DNA from 3 places in the Aliirhizobium cellulosilyticum genome. Region 2 is predicted to be linked to each of the others. Evidence: riboswitches for the same ligand, from Rfam matches in the RefSeq annotation. Region 2 holds a riboswitch; each other region holds the start of a gene.

Region 1 (4,631 bases), on a different contig from region 2:
CGAAGGCGATGCGCTGAAGACCGATTTCGCGGCTCTTGCGGCAGAAAAGGCCGATGGCGGGCCGGTGAAGATCATCGCCAACCTGCCCTATAATGTCGGCACGCAACTGCTCCTCAACTGGCTGTTGCCGGAAAACGGAAAATGGCCGCCCTTCTGGGAAAGCCTGACGCTGATGTTCCAGAAGGAAGTCGGCCTGCGCATCGTTGCGGACGAGGAAGACGATCACTACGGCCGGCTCGGCGTGATCTGCGGCTGGCGGACGGATGCACATATGGTGTTCGACGTGCCGCCGCAGGCCTTCTCACCACCGCCGAAGGTGACGTCGACCGTTGTGCATCTGACACCGAAGGCCAAGCCCCTGCCCTGCGATGCCAACAAGCTGGAACGCATCACCCACGCCGCCTTCGGCCAGCGCCGCAAAATGCTGCGCCAGAGCCTGAAGCCGGTCGGCGGCGAAACGCTGCTCAACAAGGTCGGTATCGATCCCCAGCGCCGCGCAGAGACGCTTTCCGTCGAGGAATTCGTTGCATTGGCCAACGCGCTTTAAGGCGCGTCGGCCACGGCGATCAACACAGCCTCAGTTCACGAGGCCTTGCGTTCCCAGCTTGCGAAGGGATCGGCAAGGTGCGTCCAGAGTTCCGGAGTGAATGCCGGAGCCTCAATGAGACAGCTATCCAGCTCGGTTCTGATCTTCTGTTCATTCATAGGGTCGGCACCGATAAAGACGACCTCCTGTCGCCGGTCACCCCAGACGGGATCGAGATAGGGTTTCATCATCCGAGCAAACTCAGGCGTCTGCGGCCAGCGTTCCTTCGGAACGGCAGACCACCACAGTCCCGTCCGGCCGGTGCGGACCAGAGCACCGGCCTGGCTGATTTCGCCGACGAAATGCGGACGTGTCGCCAGCCAGAAGAAGCCCTTGGCACGGACGACACCCGGCCATGACCTGTCGATGAAGCGCTGGAACCTCGCCGGGTCGAACGGCCTTCTGGCGCGGTAGACGAAGGAGCGGATGCCGTATTCCTCCGTCTCCGGCACATGGTCCTTGAACCCGTGCAGTTCCTTGAACCAAAGCGGGTGCTGTTCCGCCTTGTCGATATCGAAACGGCCTGTGCCCAGAACATCCCTGAGGTCCACCTTGCCGAAATCCGTCTCGATCAACCTGGCATCGGGATTGAGCGCCACGATGATTTTTCGCGCGGCGTCGCGTTCGTCCGGCGTCGCGGTGCCGATCTTGTTCAGCACCACCACATCGGCGAATTCTATCTGCTCGACCAGAAGATCGACGATCGTGCGATTATCGCCCTCACCTGCCGTTTCGCCACGATCGGCAAGGAAGTCACCGGAACCGTAGTCTTTCAGAAGATTGGCGGCATCGACGACGGTCACCATCGTGTCCAGTTTCGATATGTCCGAAAGGCTCTGGCCGTTTTCATCCCGAAAATCGAAGGTGGCGGCGACCGGCAGCGGTTCGGCGATGCCGGTCGATTCGATCAGCAGGTAATCGAACCGCCCCTGCTCTGCGAGCGCACGCACTTCCTTCAGGAGATCGTCGCGCAGCGTGCAGCAGATGCAGCCATTGGTCATCTCCACCAGTCGTTCCTCGGTGCGCGACAGATTGGCGCCGCCGTCGCGCACGAGGGCTGCGTCGATATTCACCTCGCTCATGTCGTTGACGATCAGCGCGACGCGCATCCCCTGCCGATTGGCGAGAATGTGGTTGAGCATGGTCGTCTTGCCGGAGCCAAGGAAGCCGGAGAGCACGGTGACGGGGAGCCTATTTTTCATCGCAGATGTCCATTGCAGCTTTTGTTACGTTATACTATTACGTCATCATGTGATCGAGACGCTGTCAAGCCATCGGGTTGGAAGCGGCTCATCACGCAAGTTCACTGGACAAGCTCCGGTGTGTCTCCTATCAAGGGCACGCTACGGTTCTGCATTCGCAGATGAAAAGGGAACGCGGTGAGGTCTTTTTGACCGAGCCCGCGACTGCCCTCGCAACTGTAAGCGGCGAGCCTTTCGTCACATCCACTGGTTTTTTGACCGGGAAGGAGACGGCAAGGCGCTCGAGCCGCGAGTCAGGAGACCTGCCGTCAGCTTTGGGCCTAACCAATACCGGACGAGGTGTTCCGGCAGGGAGAATGATATGACGCAAGCGACCCCGTCGCCCGCCATTTTGATGTGGACCGCAGAAGCGGCCTCGCATCGTCCTGCCTTTCATCCCGGCAAAGCCATTTCCTTCGAAAGGACAGGACATGAAACTCGGCTTGATCGCCGCACTGTTTGCGGTTTCCACCGCAGCGCTTCCCGCAACCGCATTCGCAGCCTCGACCAGCTATCCGCTGACGGTTGAAAATTGCGGACAGAAGGTGACCTTCGACAAGGCACCCGGCGAAATCGTTTCCATCGGTCAGGGCATGACCGAAATTCTCTATTCGCTCGGCCTTGCAGACAAGGTTGCCGGCACGGCCGTCTGGGTCGGCCCTGTGCTGCCGCAATATGCCGAGGCGAATGCGCAGATCAGACGGCTTGCCGACAACGATCCGAGCTTCGAATCCATCGTCGGGCTGGAGCCTGATCTTGTCGCCGCAGAATTCGAATGGCATGTCGGTCCGATGGGCTCCGTCGCCAAGCGCGAACAGTTTTCCGATATCGGCGTCAACACCTATATCTCGCCGGCCGATTGTGTCGCCAAGACCAATCTTGAAGGCGGCGATGGCGTGCGCAAGGAACTGTTCACGATGGACCTGATCTATCGGGAAATCGCTGAATTGGCCGAAATCTTCGACATCCAGGATCGTGGCGACACGCTTATCGCGGACCTGAAGGCCCGTGAAGCCGCCGCCGTCGCCTCGATCAAAGGCGCGGAAGCGAAGAACCTGCCGATCGTCTTCTGGTTCTCCAGCAAGGAAACCAAGGGCGATGCCTTTATCGCCGGCAAGAACAGCGCACCGGCCTATATCCTCAAGACGCTTGGCGCGAAGAATGTCGTGACGACCGAAGAGGAATGGCCGCTGGTCGGTTGGGAAACGATCGCTGAAGCCAATCCCGCCGTGATCGTCATCGCCACCATGGATCGCCGCCGTTATGCCGCCGATGATCCGGCGGTAAAGGTTTCCTTCCTCGAAAGCGACCCGGTCGTCAGCCAGCTCGATGCGGTGAAGAAGAAGCATTTCGTGATGATGGACGCGCAGTCGATGAACCCGACGATCCGCACGATCGACGGCATTGAAACGCTTGCAAAAGGCATCCAGTCCTTCGGACTTGCGAACTAAGCCATGCCGCCTGCACCGCCCGCCATCCGGCCGGGCGGTGTTTTCCGGCACCTCATCCGTCATCCGAAAGGACAGGACATGAAATACGGCCTGATCGCCGCTCTTGTTGCGCTTCCCCTCAGAGCCCTCACCTCCACGGCATTCGCCGCCCCGACCGCATACCCGCTGACGATCGATAATTGCGGTTCGAACGTCGTCATTGAAAAGGCTCCGCAGAAAGCCGTGGGCCTCGGCCAGAACAGTACCGAGATCCTGCTGATGCTCGGCCTTGCCGATCGCATGGCCGGAAGCGCCATCTGGGTCTCGCCGGTTCTGCCGGAACTTGCAGCCGACAATCAGCAAGTCCACCGCATCGCCAACAGCACGCCGAATTTCGAGGCTGTGGTGGCGCGAGACCCGGATTTCATCGCCGCGCAGTTTCTCACTTCCGTCGGACCGCAGGGCCGCGTCGGCACGCGCCAGCAGTTTGCCGATCTTGGCGTGCCGAGCTACGTGTCTCCTACCGATTGCGCGGTGACGGATAACGCGGTTTCGGATGGCAGCCGCAAGAAGATGTTCTCGATGGACCTCCTCTATCAGGAGATCGGCGAGCTTTCGCGCATCTTTGATGTGGCCGATCGCGGGGAAAAGCTGATCGCGAATATCAAGGCCCGCGAAGCTGCCGTACGGGCGCGCGTCGCAGACAAGGCCAAGGATGTCAGCCTCGTCTACTGGTTCTCGTCACCGGAAGTCGCAGGTGATGCCTGGATGGCCGGTAAGAACGGCGCTTCGGGTTACATCACTCAGGTTCTTGGCGCGAAGAATATCGTCAGTTCCGAGCAGGAATGGCCTCTGGTCGGCTGGGAAGCCATCGCCGCCGAGAACCCGACGGTGATCGTCATCGGCACGATGGACAGGCGCAATCAGGGTGCCGACGATCCGGCAGTCAAGAAGCAGTTCCTCACCACCGATCCGGTCGTCAGCAAGCTCGACGCCGTCGAAAAGGGCCATATCGTCGAGATGGATGCGCAAGCGATGAACCCGACCGTCCGCACGATCACGGGTCTGGAAACCGTCGCCGCATCCCTTGAAAGCTTTGGATTGCTGAAGTGACTGCATCCCGCATCAGGCTCTGGACCGCCGGCGCTGCCGGCGTCCTCCTCGTCGTCGCCGCCCTTCTCCTCGCCATGACGGCGGGGGTTGCGATCGGCGAGATGACCATTCCAATGAAAACCACGGTCGCGGCAGTCACAAACCGTCTCGGCCTCACGGAGATCGCCGTGCCGCGTATCCAGGAAGCGGTGATCTGGGATTACCGTCTGTCACGCTCGCTGGTTGCCGCCTTCTGCGGCGCCGGGCTGGCGTTGTCCGGTG
Region 2 (4,631 bases):
TCTGCTCGAGGAAGAGATTGCCCGCCCAATCCTGATCGGCCGTCCTTCCGTCATCGAAGCGCGTCTGGAACGCTTCGGCATCCGCATCCGCCCGAATGTCGATTTCGGCGTGGTTAATCCGGAAGACGATCCGCGTTACCGCGAATATGTCGAGGATTATTTTGCACTGGTTGGCCGGAACGGCATCAATCCGGAAGCCGCCCGCACGATCGTGCGTACCAACAACACCGTGATCGGCGCGCTGTCGGTCAAGCGTGGCGAAGCCGATGCGCTGATCTGTGGCGTTGAAGGCCGTTATGATCGCCACCTGCGCGACGTCAACCAGATCATCGGCAAGCGCGCCGGTGCCTGCACCAATGCCGGCCTCAGCCTCCTGATCTCCCAGCGTGGCGCGATGTTCTTCACCGACACGTTCGTGAACTACAATCCGACCGCCGAGGAGATTGCTGAAATCACCATCCTCGCCGCTCAGGAAGTTCGCCGCTTCGGCATCGTGCCGAAGGCCGCGCTGATCTGCCATTCGAATTTCGGTTCCCGCGATTCGGAAAGCGCCCGCAAGATGCGTGCGGCTCTGGAAATCATCCGCAAGGATGCGCCGGAACTCGAAGTCGATGGCGAAATGCAGGGTGGTTCAGCGCTGGACGAGGCGCTGCGCAAGCGCGCCATGCCGAACAGCACACTAACCGGCGAAGCCAATCTTCTGGTCTTCCCGAACCTCGATGCTGCCAGCATTTCGCTCGGTCTCGTGCGGACGATGATGGACGGACTGCATGTCGGTCCGATCCTGCTCGGCACAGCCAAACCGGCGCATATCCTGTCGCAGACCGTAACATCCCGCGGCGTCGTCAACATGGCGGCCCTGGCCGTCGTCGAGGCGTCCCAGGCGGAACCGCTTGCGCTGGTGAAATGACAAGAGATGCGGGAAGCTTCAAGGCAAGCTTCCCGCATGCTCGACATGCCAGGTTGATCCCCGCAGAGCCATGCGACAGGTGAGACATGACATTTTCCAAGCCGCAGATGCTGACATCGCTGATGCTTGCCTCGCTGCTTGCGCCTCAGGCGGCCTTTTCGCGCGATGTCGAGGTCTGCGCCAATCTCTATCGCCGCCTCAACAGCACCCCGCAGATCATCGGCACGAGCAGCAATGTGCGTCGCTACGCTCAGGATCTGAGCGCGCTCAACGCGGATATCCGGCAACTCAGGATCGACATGCGCAGGCAAGGTTGCGACAGCGGCAGCATCGTGACGTTTGGAGCGCCTTCCGACGGCGATGATGAATGCGGTTACATGCAGGACACGCTGCAACGGCTGGAAGACGAGCGCGCGGCAATCACCGAGCAACGCAACAATACCCGCTCGCTACTGCAGCCATCGGAAGAGCGCGTTGCGATCTTGTCGGCGATCCGCTCCAACAATTGCACGCCCACTGACCTCGATACCCAGACGGAACTTGACGATAAAGAACGCCTGCGGATCCGGGGGCTGGCACTGCCAAGGCCGGGAGAGGAGACGCAGACTGGGCCAAAGGTGGACGATCCGAATTCCAGCATCACCCATCTCGGCAGCGCCTCACCTGCGCCAGCAAGAGAAGCACCCGTCCAGTTCCCGCCGGATCGTCCCTATGATCCCGGCAAAAAGATTCGCTCCGTCGGGCCGCAATTCTTCCCCGAAGAAGACATCGACCTCGCCAATCCGAAATCCAGCGGCCCCCAGCAGCTGCAGCCTTGATTATTTCTGACCCCAACCGTCCTGAAAGACGAGATCTTCCAGAGGCAGACGCTGGCGCCAGCCCTTTATCGCCAGTTCGGGTTCTCCATACAACTGATCGACATAACCGAGGCACAGCCAGGCTACGATCTCGACGCGGTCCGGAATGCCGAGGAGCGCTCGAACATCTTCATCATGAAAGATACTGACCCAGCCGACGCCGATCCCTTCCGCGCGGGCTGCGAGCCAGAGGTTCTGGATGGCACAGACGGTCGAATAGCTGTCCATGCGGCTGTTGTGTGTACGCCCCAGAACCACCGGACCGGCACGATCCGGATCGCTGGTGACGCAGATCGACAGCGGCGCCTTTCTGATGCCTTCGAGCTTAAGGCTCCTGTAGGTGCTGCGCTTCTCTTCCGGAAACATCGCCTCGGCTTCTTCATTGGCGCGCGAAAACGCCTCCCAAGCGGACTGGCGAACCGCCTCGTCACGGATGAGGATAAAGTTCCACGGCTGCATGAAACCAACCGACGGGGCGGCATGGGCGGCGTCCAGTAGTCTGCGCAGCACATCATCCGGGATCGTATTGGAGAGAAACTGATCGCGCACGTCGCGGCGCGTTTCGATGGCGCGATAAACGGCGGCACGCTCGTCATCGGTAAAAGCTTCGGCGGCCACCAGGCCATTGTTCAAATCATCAGGTCGCATCGTCTTTCCCCAACAACGCCTGCGGATTGCTGCCGCCGTCACGGCGTGGCGCAATCCACCCAACCTGCCCGCCGTCCGCGCGGATCGGTCCATCTCGTCAGGCCGGTCTTCTGACTGGGCTTCATCCGCTCATCGCCGCCTTCCCGGAGAAATCCAGTGGCATGAATAGGATAAGCGTCAGCCTCACAGCGTTGGGCACGTGCCGGAATTTCACCGGCTTCCCGATTCTCCCATCAAGGATGGGCACCTGACGGAGGCTCTTATGCTGACTGAACCCGGCCGAAGCAAGGCCGTTCACGCCGCAGGGAAATAACGCACATAGGTAAATTCATCACCATCCGGTGACCAGTTGGGCGAGTTCATCGTGCCCTGCCCGCCAAAAAGCTCGAATAGCGTTTCGACATTGCCCCCATCGGCATCCATAAGCCGGATGCGAACATTCTGATCACGCGGATGATCGAAGACTTCGGCGTCATAGGATACGAAAACGACCTTGTCACCTTTGGGTGACGGATGCGGAAACCAGTCGCCATAGTTACTGTCGGTGATGCGTTCGGCAGCGCCGCCGGTCGCCGGAACACGCCAGATCTGCATCAGCCCTGTGCGGCTGGAGTTGAAATAGATCCAACGACCGTCCGGCGAATAATCCGGCCCGTCATTGCGGCCCTCGCCGAAGGTCAGCCGGGTCTCGTTCTTTCCGTCGATGCCGATCGTATAGATATCGAAGACCTGATCACGGATACCGCAATAAGCGAACGTCTTTCCGTCCGGCGACCAGCCATGCCAGTAGGATGGCAGGCTTTCGGTGACGAGCTTCGGCGTGCCGCCCCTGGCCGGCAGAACATAGATCGCCGACTTACCGAACTCGACCTTGTCGGAGATCGCAATCAGCGCGCCGTCTGGCGAGATGCCATGGTCGTTGTTGCAGAGTGTCGCGAAGTCCGTATCGACCCGAATAGGACCGGAATCACCATCCGGAGACAAACGATAGATCAGACCATCGGCATTGAGCATCAGATAGTCACCGTCCGGCGACCAGTTCGGCGCTTCGAACAATTCCTCCGTCTGCCAGACAACTCGGTTCTGGCGGGTTCGAACATTGTAGATCTCGATGGAGCTTCGCAGTGCCAAGGGCGCCTCCCTCTCAACGATCCCGGAAACGGTTGGTGATCGGGTAACGGCGATCGCGGCCAAAATTCTTCTTGGTGATCTTCACGCCAGGAGCCGATTGACGCCGCTTGTATTCGGCGAGATAGAGCAGATGCTCGATGCGGTGGACGGTTGCGACGTCGTGGCCGCGGGCCACTATGTCTTCGGTGCCCATTTCCATTTCGACGAGGCATTCGAGGATATCGTCCAGCACCGGATAGGGCGGTAGCGAATCCTGGTCCTTCTGGTCTGGCCGAAGCTCGGCCGAAGGGGCCTTGGAAATGATGTTTTTCGGGATTACCTCGCCGGACGGGCCGAGAGCGCCTGCCGGCACATTTTCATTGCGCCATTCGGCCAGCGCATAGACCTGCATCTTGTAGAGGTCCTTGATCGGGTTGAAGCCGCCGTTCATGTCGCCATAAAGCGTCGCGTAGCCGACCGACATTTCCGACTTGTTGCCGGTCGTCACAACCATCGAGCCGAACTTGTTGGAGATCGCCATCAGGATAGTGCCGCGCGTACGGCTCTGCAGGTTCTCTTCGGTAATGCCCTGGTCGGTGCCTTCGAACATGTCGGACAACGATGCCAGGAACCCTTCGACCGGATCGGAAATCGGCACGATATCGTAGCGGCAGCCGAGCGCCTTCGCGCAGTCCGCGGCGTCCTTGAACGAGTCTTCGGACGTGTAGCGATAGGGCAGCATGATGGTGCGCACCCTCTCCTCGCCGAGCGCATCAACGGCGATCGCGGCGCAGACAGCCGAATCGATGCCACCGGAGAGGCCCAGCACGACCGACTTGAAACCGTTCTTGTTCACATAATCGCGGAAGCCGAGCAGGCAGGCGTGGTAATCGGCCTCTTCCTTTTCGGGAATACGGACCATCGGGCCGGGCTGGCAGCGCCAGCCATCCTCTTCACGTCTCCATTCGGTGACGACGAACGCCGTCTCGAATTGCGAAAGCTGGAAGGCCAGCGACTTGTCGGCGTTGAAGGCGAAGCTTGCGCCGTCAAAGACAAGCTCATCCTGGCCACCGAGCTGGTTTGCAAAGATCAGCGGCAGACCGCTT
Region 3 (4,631 bases), on a different contig from region 2:
CAAGAGTATCACCCGTGTGCCCGAGGCTGAAAATAGTGCCGTCTTCCGGCTGTGTTTCAACAGTATATATGGAGACCCCGTGTTCACCACGAGGGTTCTCAGATGAAAGAAGACAAGCGTCCAATCCTGGTATTCGGCGCCACCGGCCGGCAGGGTGGAGCGGTCGCCGAAGCGCTTTTGAAGGCAAGATGGCCCGTTCGCGCGATTGTGCGAGACATTGCGGCCCCCAAATCCGTCGCCCTTCGTCAGGCGGGTGCCGAACTGGTTGAAGGATCATTTGCCGATCTCGATACATTTCGCGCCGGGATGGACAGTGCCCATGGCGTGTTCAGCGTCTTACCGGCCAACCTGTCAGAGACCGAAGAGGTACGGATAGGGTGCGGGATCGCCGATCTTGCGGCCGAAAGCGGCGTCGCACATCTCGTCTATTCCTCGGGCGCCAGTTCCGGCGACACACCGACCGGGATCGCCCGTTTCGACGCCAAGCCGCGGATCGAGGCGCATATCCGTTGGCTGCCGGTCACCGCAACCATAATCAGACCGATGATATTCATGGATATGCTGATCAACCCGGCATTCGGCCTTTCAGAAGGCCGGTACACATTCTTCCTCAGGCCGGACCAGTCGATGCAACTGATTGCCGTGGAAGACATCGGGAAATTCGTCGCCGCGATCTTTGCCGATGGCATACGGTTCAGCGGACGGACGATTAAGATCGCGAGCGATACGGTTACAGGGCGCCAGCTGGGGGAAATCTTCAGCGAAGCCGCCGGTCGTCCGGTCATCTATTCCCGCTTTGCCGATGAAGTCCTTGCCGCCAATAGCGATCTTGGTCAGCTTGCGGCGATCCTGGATAACGGCCCGCTGGCGGATCACGTGGACCTTGCTGCGATGCGCGAGATCAATCCCGAGATCATTTCCTTTCGGGCCTGGCTTGCGACCCAAAGACACCAAGCCTTCGACGCCTTAATCGGGAGTGATCGTACGTCCCACTCAGCGTAAAAACAGGCTCCTCCGCAAACTGACGGCACATTGCGGAGGAGCGCTCAGTATCACGCCACCGCGTAAAGCGTGCTGTCCTTGCCCTGCAGGCGATCGATCATGAAGTTCGAATACCACTCAACGAACTGCATCACACCACCTTCATGCGCCTCGGAATAAGGGCCGGGTTCATAGGCGGGAGAGCGGATGCCGAAGGCGTTTTCCTCGACGATCTGCCTGTCCTGGTCGTTGGTCATGTTCCAGACATGGGTCAGCTGCTCGACATCGTAATCGACGCCTTCCACCGCATCCTTGTGGACCAGCCATGTGGTGGTGACCGCCGTCTCTTCCGGCCCGATGGGGATGACTCGGAAAGAGATCGCGTGGTCGACCAGCATATGGTTCCAGGTGGTCGGGTAATGGAACAGAAGCATCGTGCCGATATGGGAAATCGTCACGTCGTCGGAGAGCGACCGTTGAACTGCGGGACGGCCGTTCATCGTGTAGCTTTCGGCATCCTCGATCAGCGGCATGCGCGCCACGCGGAACTGGCCGTCCGGCGACATGTTGAACGTGCTCGGCAGGCCGGCCGCTTCACAGCGGCTCCAGTGTTCGGAAATGAACGGATCGTCGCCGGCGCCCTGCACACCGGTCGCAGTCGGCGCTTCCGGGTAGGTGCGGCAGAGTTCCGGATGGTTACCGGCGCAGTGATAACACTCGCGATTGTTTTCCCAGACGAGCTTCCAGTTGCCCTTTTCGATGATCGTGTTCTGGGCAGCAACCTTCGTTTCGGGCAGGCGATGCGGCGCCATGTAAGGCTCGACCGTTGCGCGAACCGGAGCAAAATCCGGGGCTTCCTTTGCGAGGCAGATAAAGATGTAGCCAGCAACCACCTGGCAGTGGACGGGTTTCAATCCAAACTGCTTCTTGTCGAAATTCTCGCCCATATGACGGGCCGACATCAGCGAGCCGTCATGCTGGTAGGTCCACTGGTGATAGGGACAGACGAGGCGGGTCGCAGAACCCGTTTCCTTGGTGCAGACGCGGTGGCCGCGATGGCGGCAGGTATTGTGATAGGCGCGGATATCGCCCTCGCGCGTGCGGATGACGAGAACCGGATAGTCGCCAACCTGCAGGGTAAAATACATGCCCGCCTTGTTGATCTGGCAATCGTGGCCGGCAAACAGCCAGTCGCGATACCAGATCATCTCGAGATCGAGCTTGTAATAATCGGGATCGATATAAAAGGGCTGTTCCAGGCTGAAACCTTCGCGGCGGTTCTTCAGCTGCCGCAGAACCTGATTGTGAATGTCCATATGCTTCCTCGCAATACAAGCAAGCTTCAGGGCATGGACAAGCCGGCAACAATCAATGCAGCCAATTCCCGTCCCGTGCGCCCTCCGCGACCGGTGTCATCAAGCTCAGGCTGGTTTCCGGGCTGAGGAGTTGTCCCAAAAGGACTGCATGGCACCTTCCCGGTCGGCCGTTCGGCTCTGTCCCAGTGGCCGGGGTCGCCCCCTACCATGCCTTCAACTCCACCACCGTTGCGGGGGCAGCGCCGGATAGATCTCTGCGACCCGCCGGCTTCCCAATTCTCCGCCTCCCCTAGCGAGGCGGCACCTTGAGCTTTGTCATATTTAAGCGGGACGCCGGCCTGTCGCATAGACGACATTGCGACATCGGCCACTGCATTGGCGACGATCGCGCAATAGCATCCGATTGCGGGAGAAACCGACTGTTAAGGTCTTGCTAATAGTGTTCTTGAAAATTCATTGGGAAGAGCCGCCACCATGCCAGGACAGCTCCGTTATTACGAAGTCAACAGGCCCAGGCCCTTGATGATGCCGCCAAGCAGCGGCAATGCCCATACGGAATTCCTGCGAACCGGCAGAATTCCACGCTCCCGCCCTGTCTGGGTTCCCGACGAACGTCGCTATCTCACCCATGACGAAGTGGCTGAAAAGACAGGCAAGAAGCTCGAAACGGCCGGCGAAACCACGCATAAGCGGCTGAACAGCTTTCACCGGTCTATCCACCTGCCGAAGATCATCTTTCACCGCACGTTGGAGGGTAGCCCGCATCTGGGCTATTGCCATGTGACCGCAGCACGTACCTTCTTTTCGCAGGATGCGATGGTCAGCTGGTCATTCTACATCGCCAACTTCTCTTCCGAGATCGGCGGCGACGAGGTGTTTTTCGCCCGAATCAATCCACGGAATTCCCGCATGTATTTCGCCGTCGCGGTGGAAGGCGAAGCAGGCGAACAGGCGCGGATCGACCGGACATGGCGCAAGAACGGGCTTCTGTTCCAGACCAACAGCCCGCGCGATGCGATGCGCAACGTTCTGATGCTCGGCGCGCCCAGTGCCGCAGTGCGCGAAATCATCAAAAGGCTTTAAAGCACGGGCACTCCGCTGTATTGACAGCGGCATGACAGCCGAAATCATAAACATCACCCATGAGCCCCAGCGCGCCATCAGCGAGGCAAGCCGCGTGCTCAATGACGGTTTTCCCGTCGCCATTCCGACCGAAACGGTCTACGGCCTTGCCGCGGATGCGACGCGCGCCGATGCGATCTCGCACATCTACGAGACCAAGGGGCGTCCGCAGTTCAATCCGCTCATCTGCCATGTCTGCGATATCGAGATGGCCGAGCGGTACGCGGTGTTCGATCCGGCGTCGAGAAAGTTGGCCGAAACCTTCTGGCCCGGTCCGCTGACCATTGTCCTGCCGCTCAGGAAAGACAGCACCATCCATCCGCTGGCAACCGCGGGGCTGGAAACGGTCGGGCTTCGCTGCCCGGAAGGTTTTGCCAACGACCTGATCCGCGATTTCGGCCGGCCGCTTGCGGCACCAAGCGCCAACACGTCCGGCAAGATTAGCCCGACCTCGGCACGCCATGTGATGGACGACCTCGGCGACAAGCTTCAACTGATCATCGACGGCGGCTCTTCGCCAGTCGGCGTCGAGTCGACGATCATCCGCGTCGATCCCGAAACCGGCGCGATCCTGCTTCTCAGGCCCGGTGGTCTTGCGGCCATGCATATCGCCGACGCTGCCGGGCGTGACCTTGAGCGCCGCTCAGGCCCTGCCGCGATCATCGAGGCGCCGGGCATGCTCGCCTCGCATTATGCGCCGGGCGCTAGCGTGCGTCTCGACGCGACGGCGATCGAACCGGGCGAAGCGCTGATCCGTTTCGGTGGCCAGCCGGTTGCCGGTGCGGAAAAGGCTGCGATCGATCTCGACCTCAGCCCATCCGCCGACCTTGCGCAGGCGGCCGCCAACCTGTTCGAATACCTGAAGCGCGCGGATGCCAGCGGTGCCTCAAGCATCGCGGTTGCGCCGATCCCGAACGAGGGACTAGGCGAAGCGATCAATGACAGGCTGGGACGGGCAGCCGCACCACGCGACGGAGAGGAATGAAAATGGACAATGCAGCGGGCGAGAGCGCAAAGGCCGGTTCAGAGATGGCTTCGGGACTGATTGACCGTTTTGCCGCGATTGTCGGAGATGCCAATGTGATCCGCGATGCGGCAGGCCTTGCCCCGCATCTGGTGGAGGATCGTGGTCTCTACAAGGGTTCCTCGCCGCTGCTTCTGAAGCCTGCCTCGACGCAGGAAGTCTCGGCGATCCTGAAACTCGCCAGCGAA

Evidence for each region. Region 2 has a riboswitch for cobalamin ahead of bluB (5,6-dimethylbenzimidazole synthase). Riboswitches for the same ligand answer to the same signal wherever they lie in the genome.
Region 1: another riboswitch for cobalamin. It lies ahead of GGE33_RS20585 (ABC transporter substrate-binding protein); the one in region 2 lies ahead of bluB (5,6-dimethylbenzimidazole synthase).
Region 3: another riboswitch for cobalamin. It lies ahead of GGE33_RS10785 (aromatic ring-hydroxylating oxygenase subunit alpha); the one in region 2 lies ahead of bluB (5,6-dimethylbenzimidazole synthase).

Annotation. Positions count from the first base shown of each region.
Region 1 covers NZ_JACIGW010000005.1:276,253-280,883, forward strand. Annotated here, with positions in the region: gene rsmA (16S rRNA (adenine(1518)-N(6)/adenine(1519)-N(6))-dimethyltransferase RsmA) at 1-547, shown strand, start outside; gene zigA (zinc metallochaperone GTPase ZigA) at 583-1,788, opposite strand; cobalamin riboswitch at 1,916-2,112, shown strand; gene GGE33_RS20585 (ABC transporter substrate-binding protein) at 2,259-3,278, shown strand; gene GGE33_RS20590 (ABC transporter substrate-binding protein) at 3,357-4,370, shown strand; gene GGE33_RS20595 (FecCD family ABC transporter permease) at 4,445-4,631, shown strand, end outside.
Region 2 covers NZ_JACIGW010000001.1:1,388,991-1,393,621, reverse strand. Annotated here, with positions in the region: gene GGE33_RS06565 (NADP-dependent malic enzyme) at 1-910, shown strand, start outside; gene GGE33_RS06560 (hypothetical protein) at 997-1,728, shown strand; gene bluB (5,6-dimethylbenzimidazole synthase) at 1,729-2,415, opposite strand; cobalamin riboswitch at 2,499-2,681, opposite strand; gene GGE33_RS06550 (TolB family protein) at 2,710-3,540, opposite strand; gene GGE33_RS06545 (NAD+ synthase) at 3,560-4,631, opposite strand, start outside.
Region 3 covers NZ_JACIGW010000002.1:388,306-392,936, forward strand. Annotated here, with positions in the region: gene GGE33_RS10780 (NmrA/HSCARG family protein) at 103-1,002, shown strand; gene GGE33_RS10785 (aromatic ring-hydroxylating oxygenase subunit alpha) at 1,053-2,297, opposite strand; cobalamin riboswitch at 2,389-2,621, opposite strand; gene GGE33_RS10790 (DUF6656 family protein) at 2,772-3,380, shown strand; gene GGE33_RS10795 (L-threonylcarbamoyladenylate synthase) at 3,412-4,404, shown strand; gene GGE33_RS10800 (FAD-binding oxidoreductase) at 4,407-4,631, shown strand, end outside.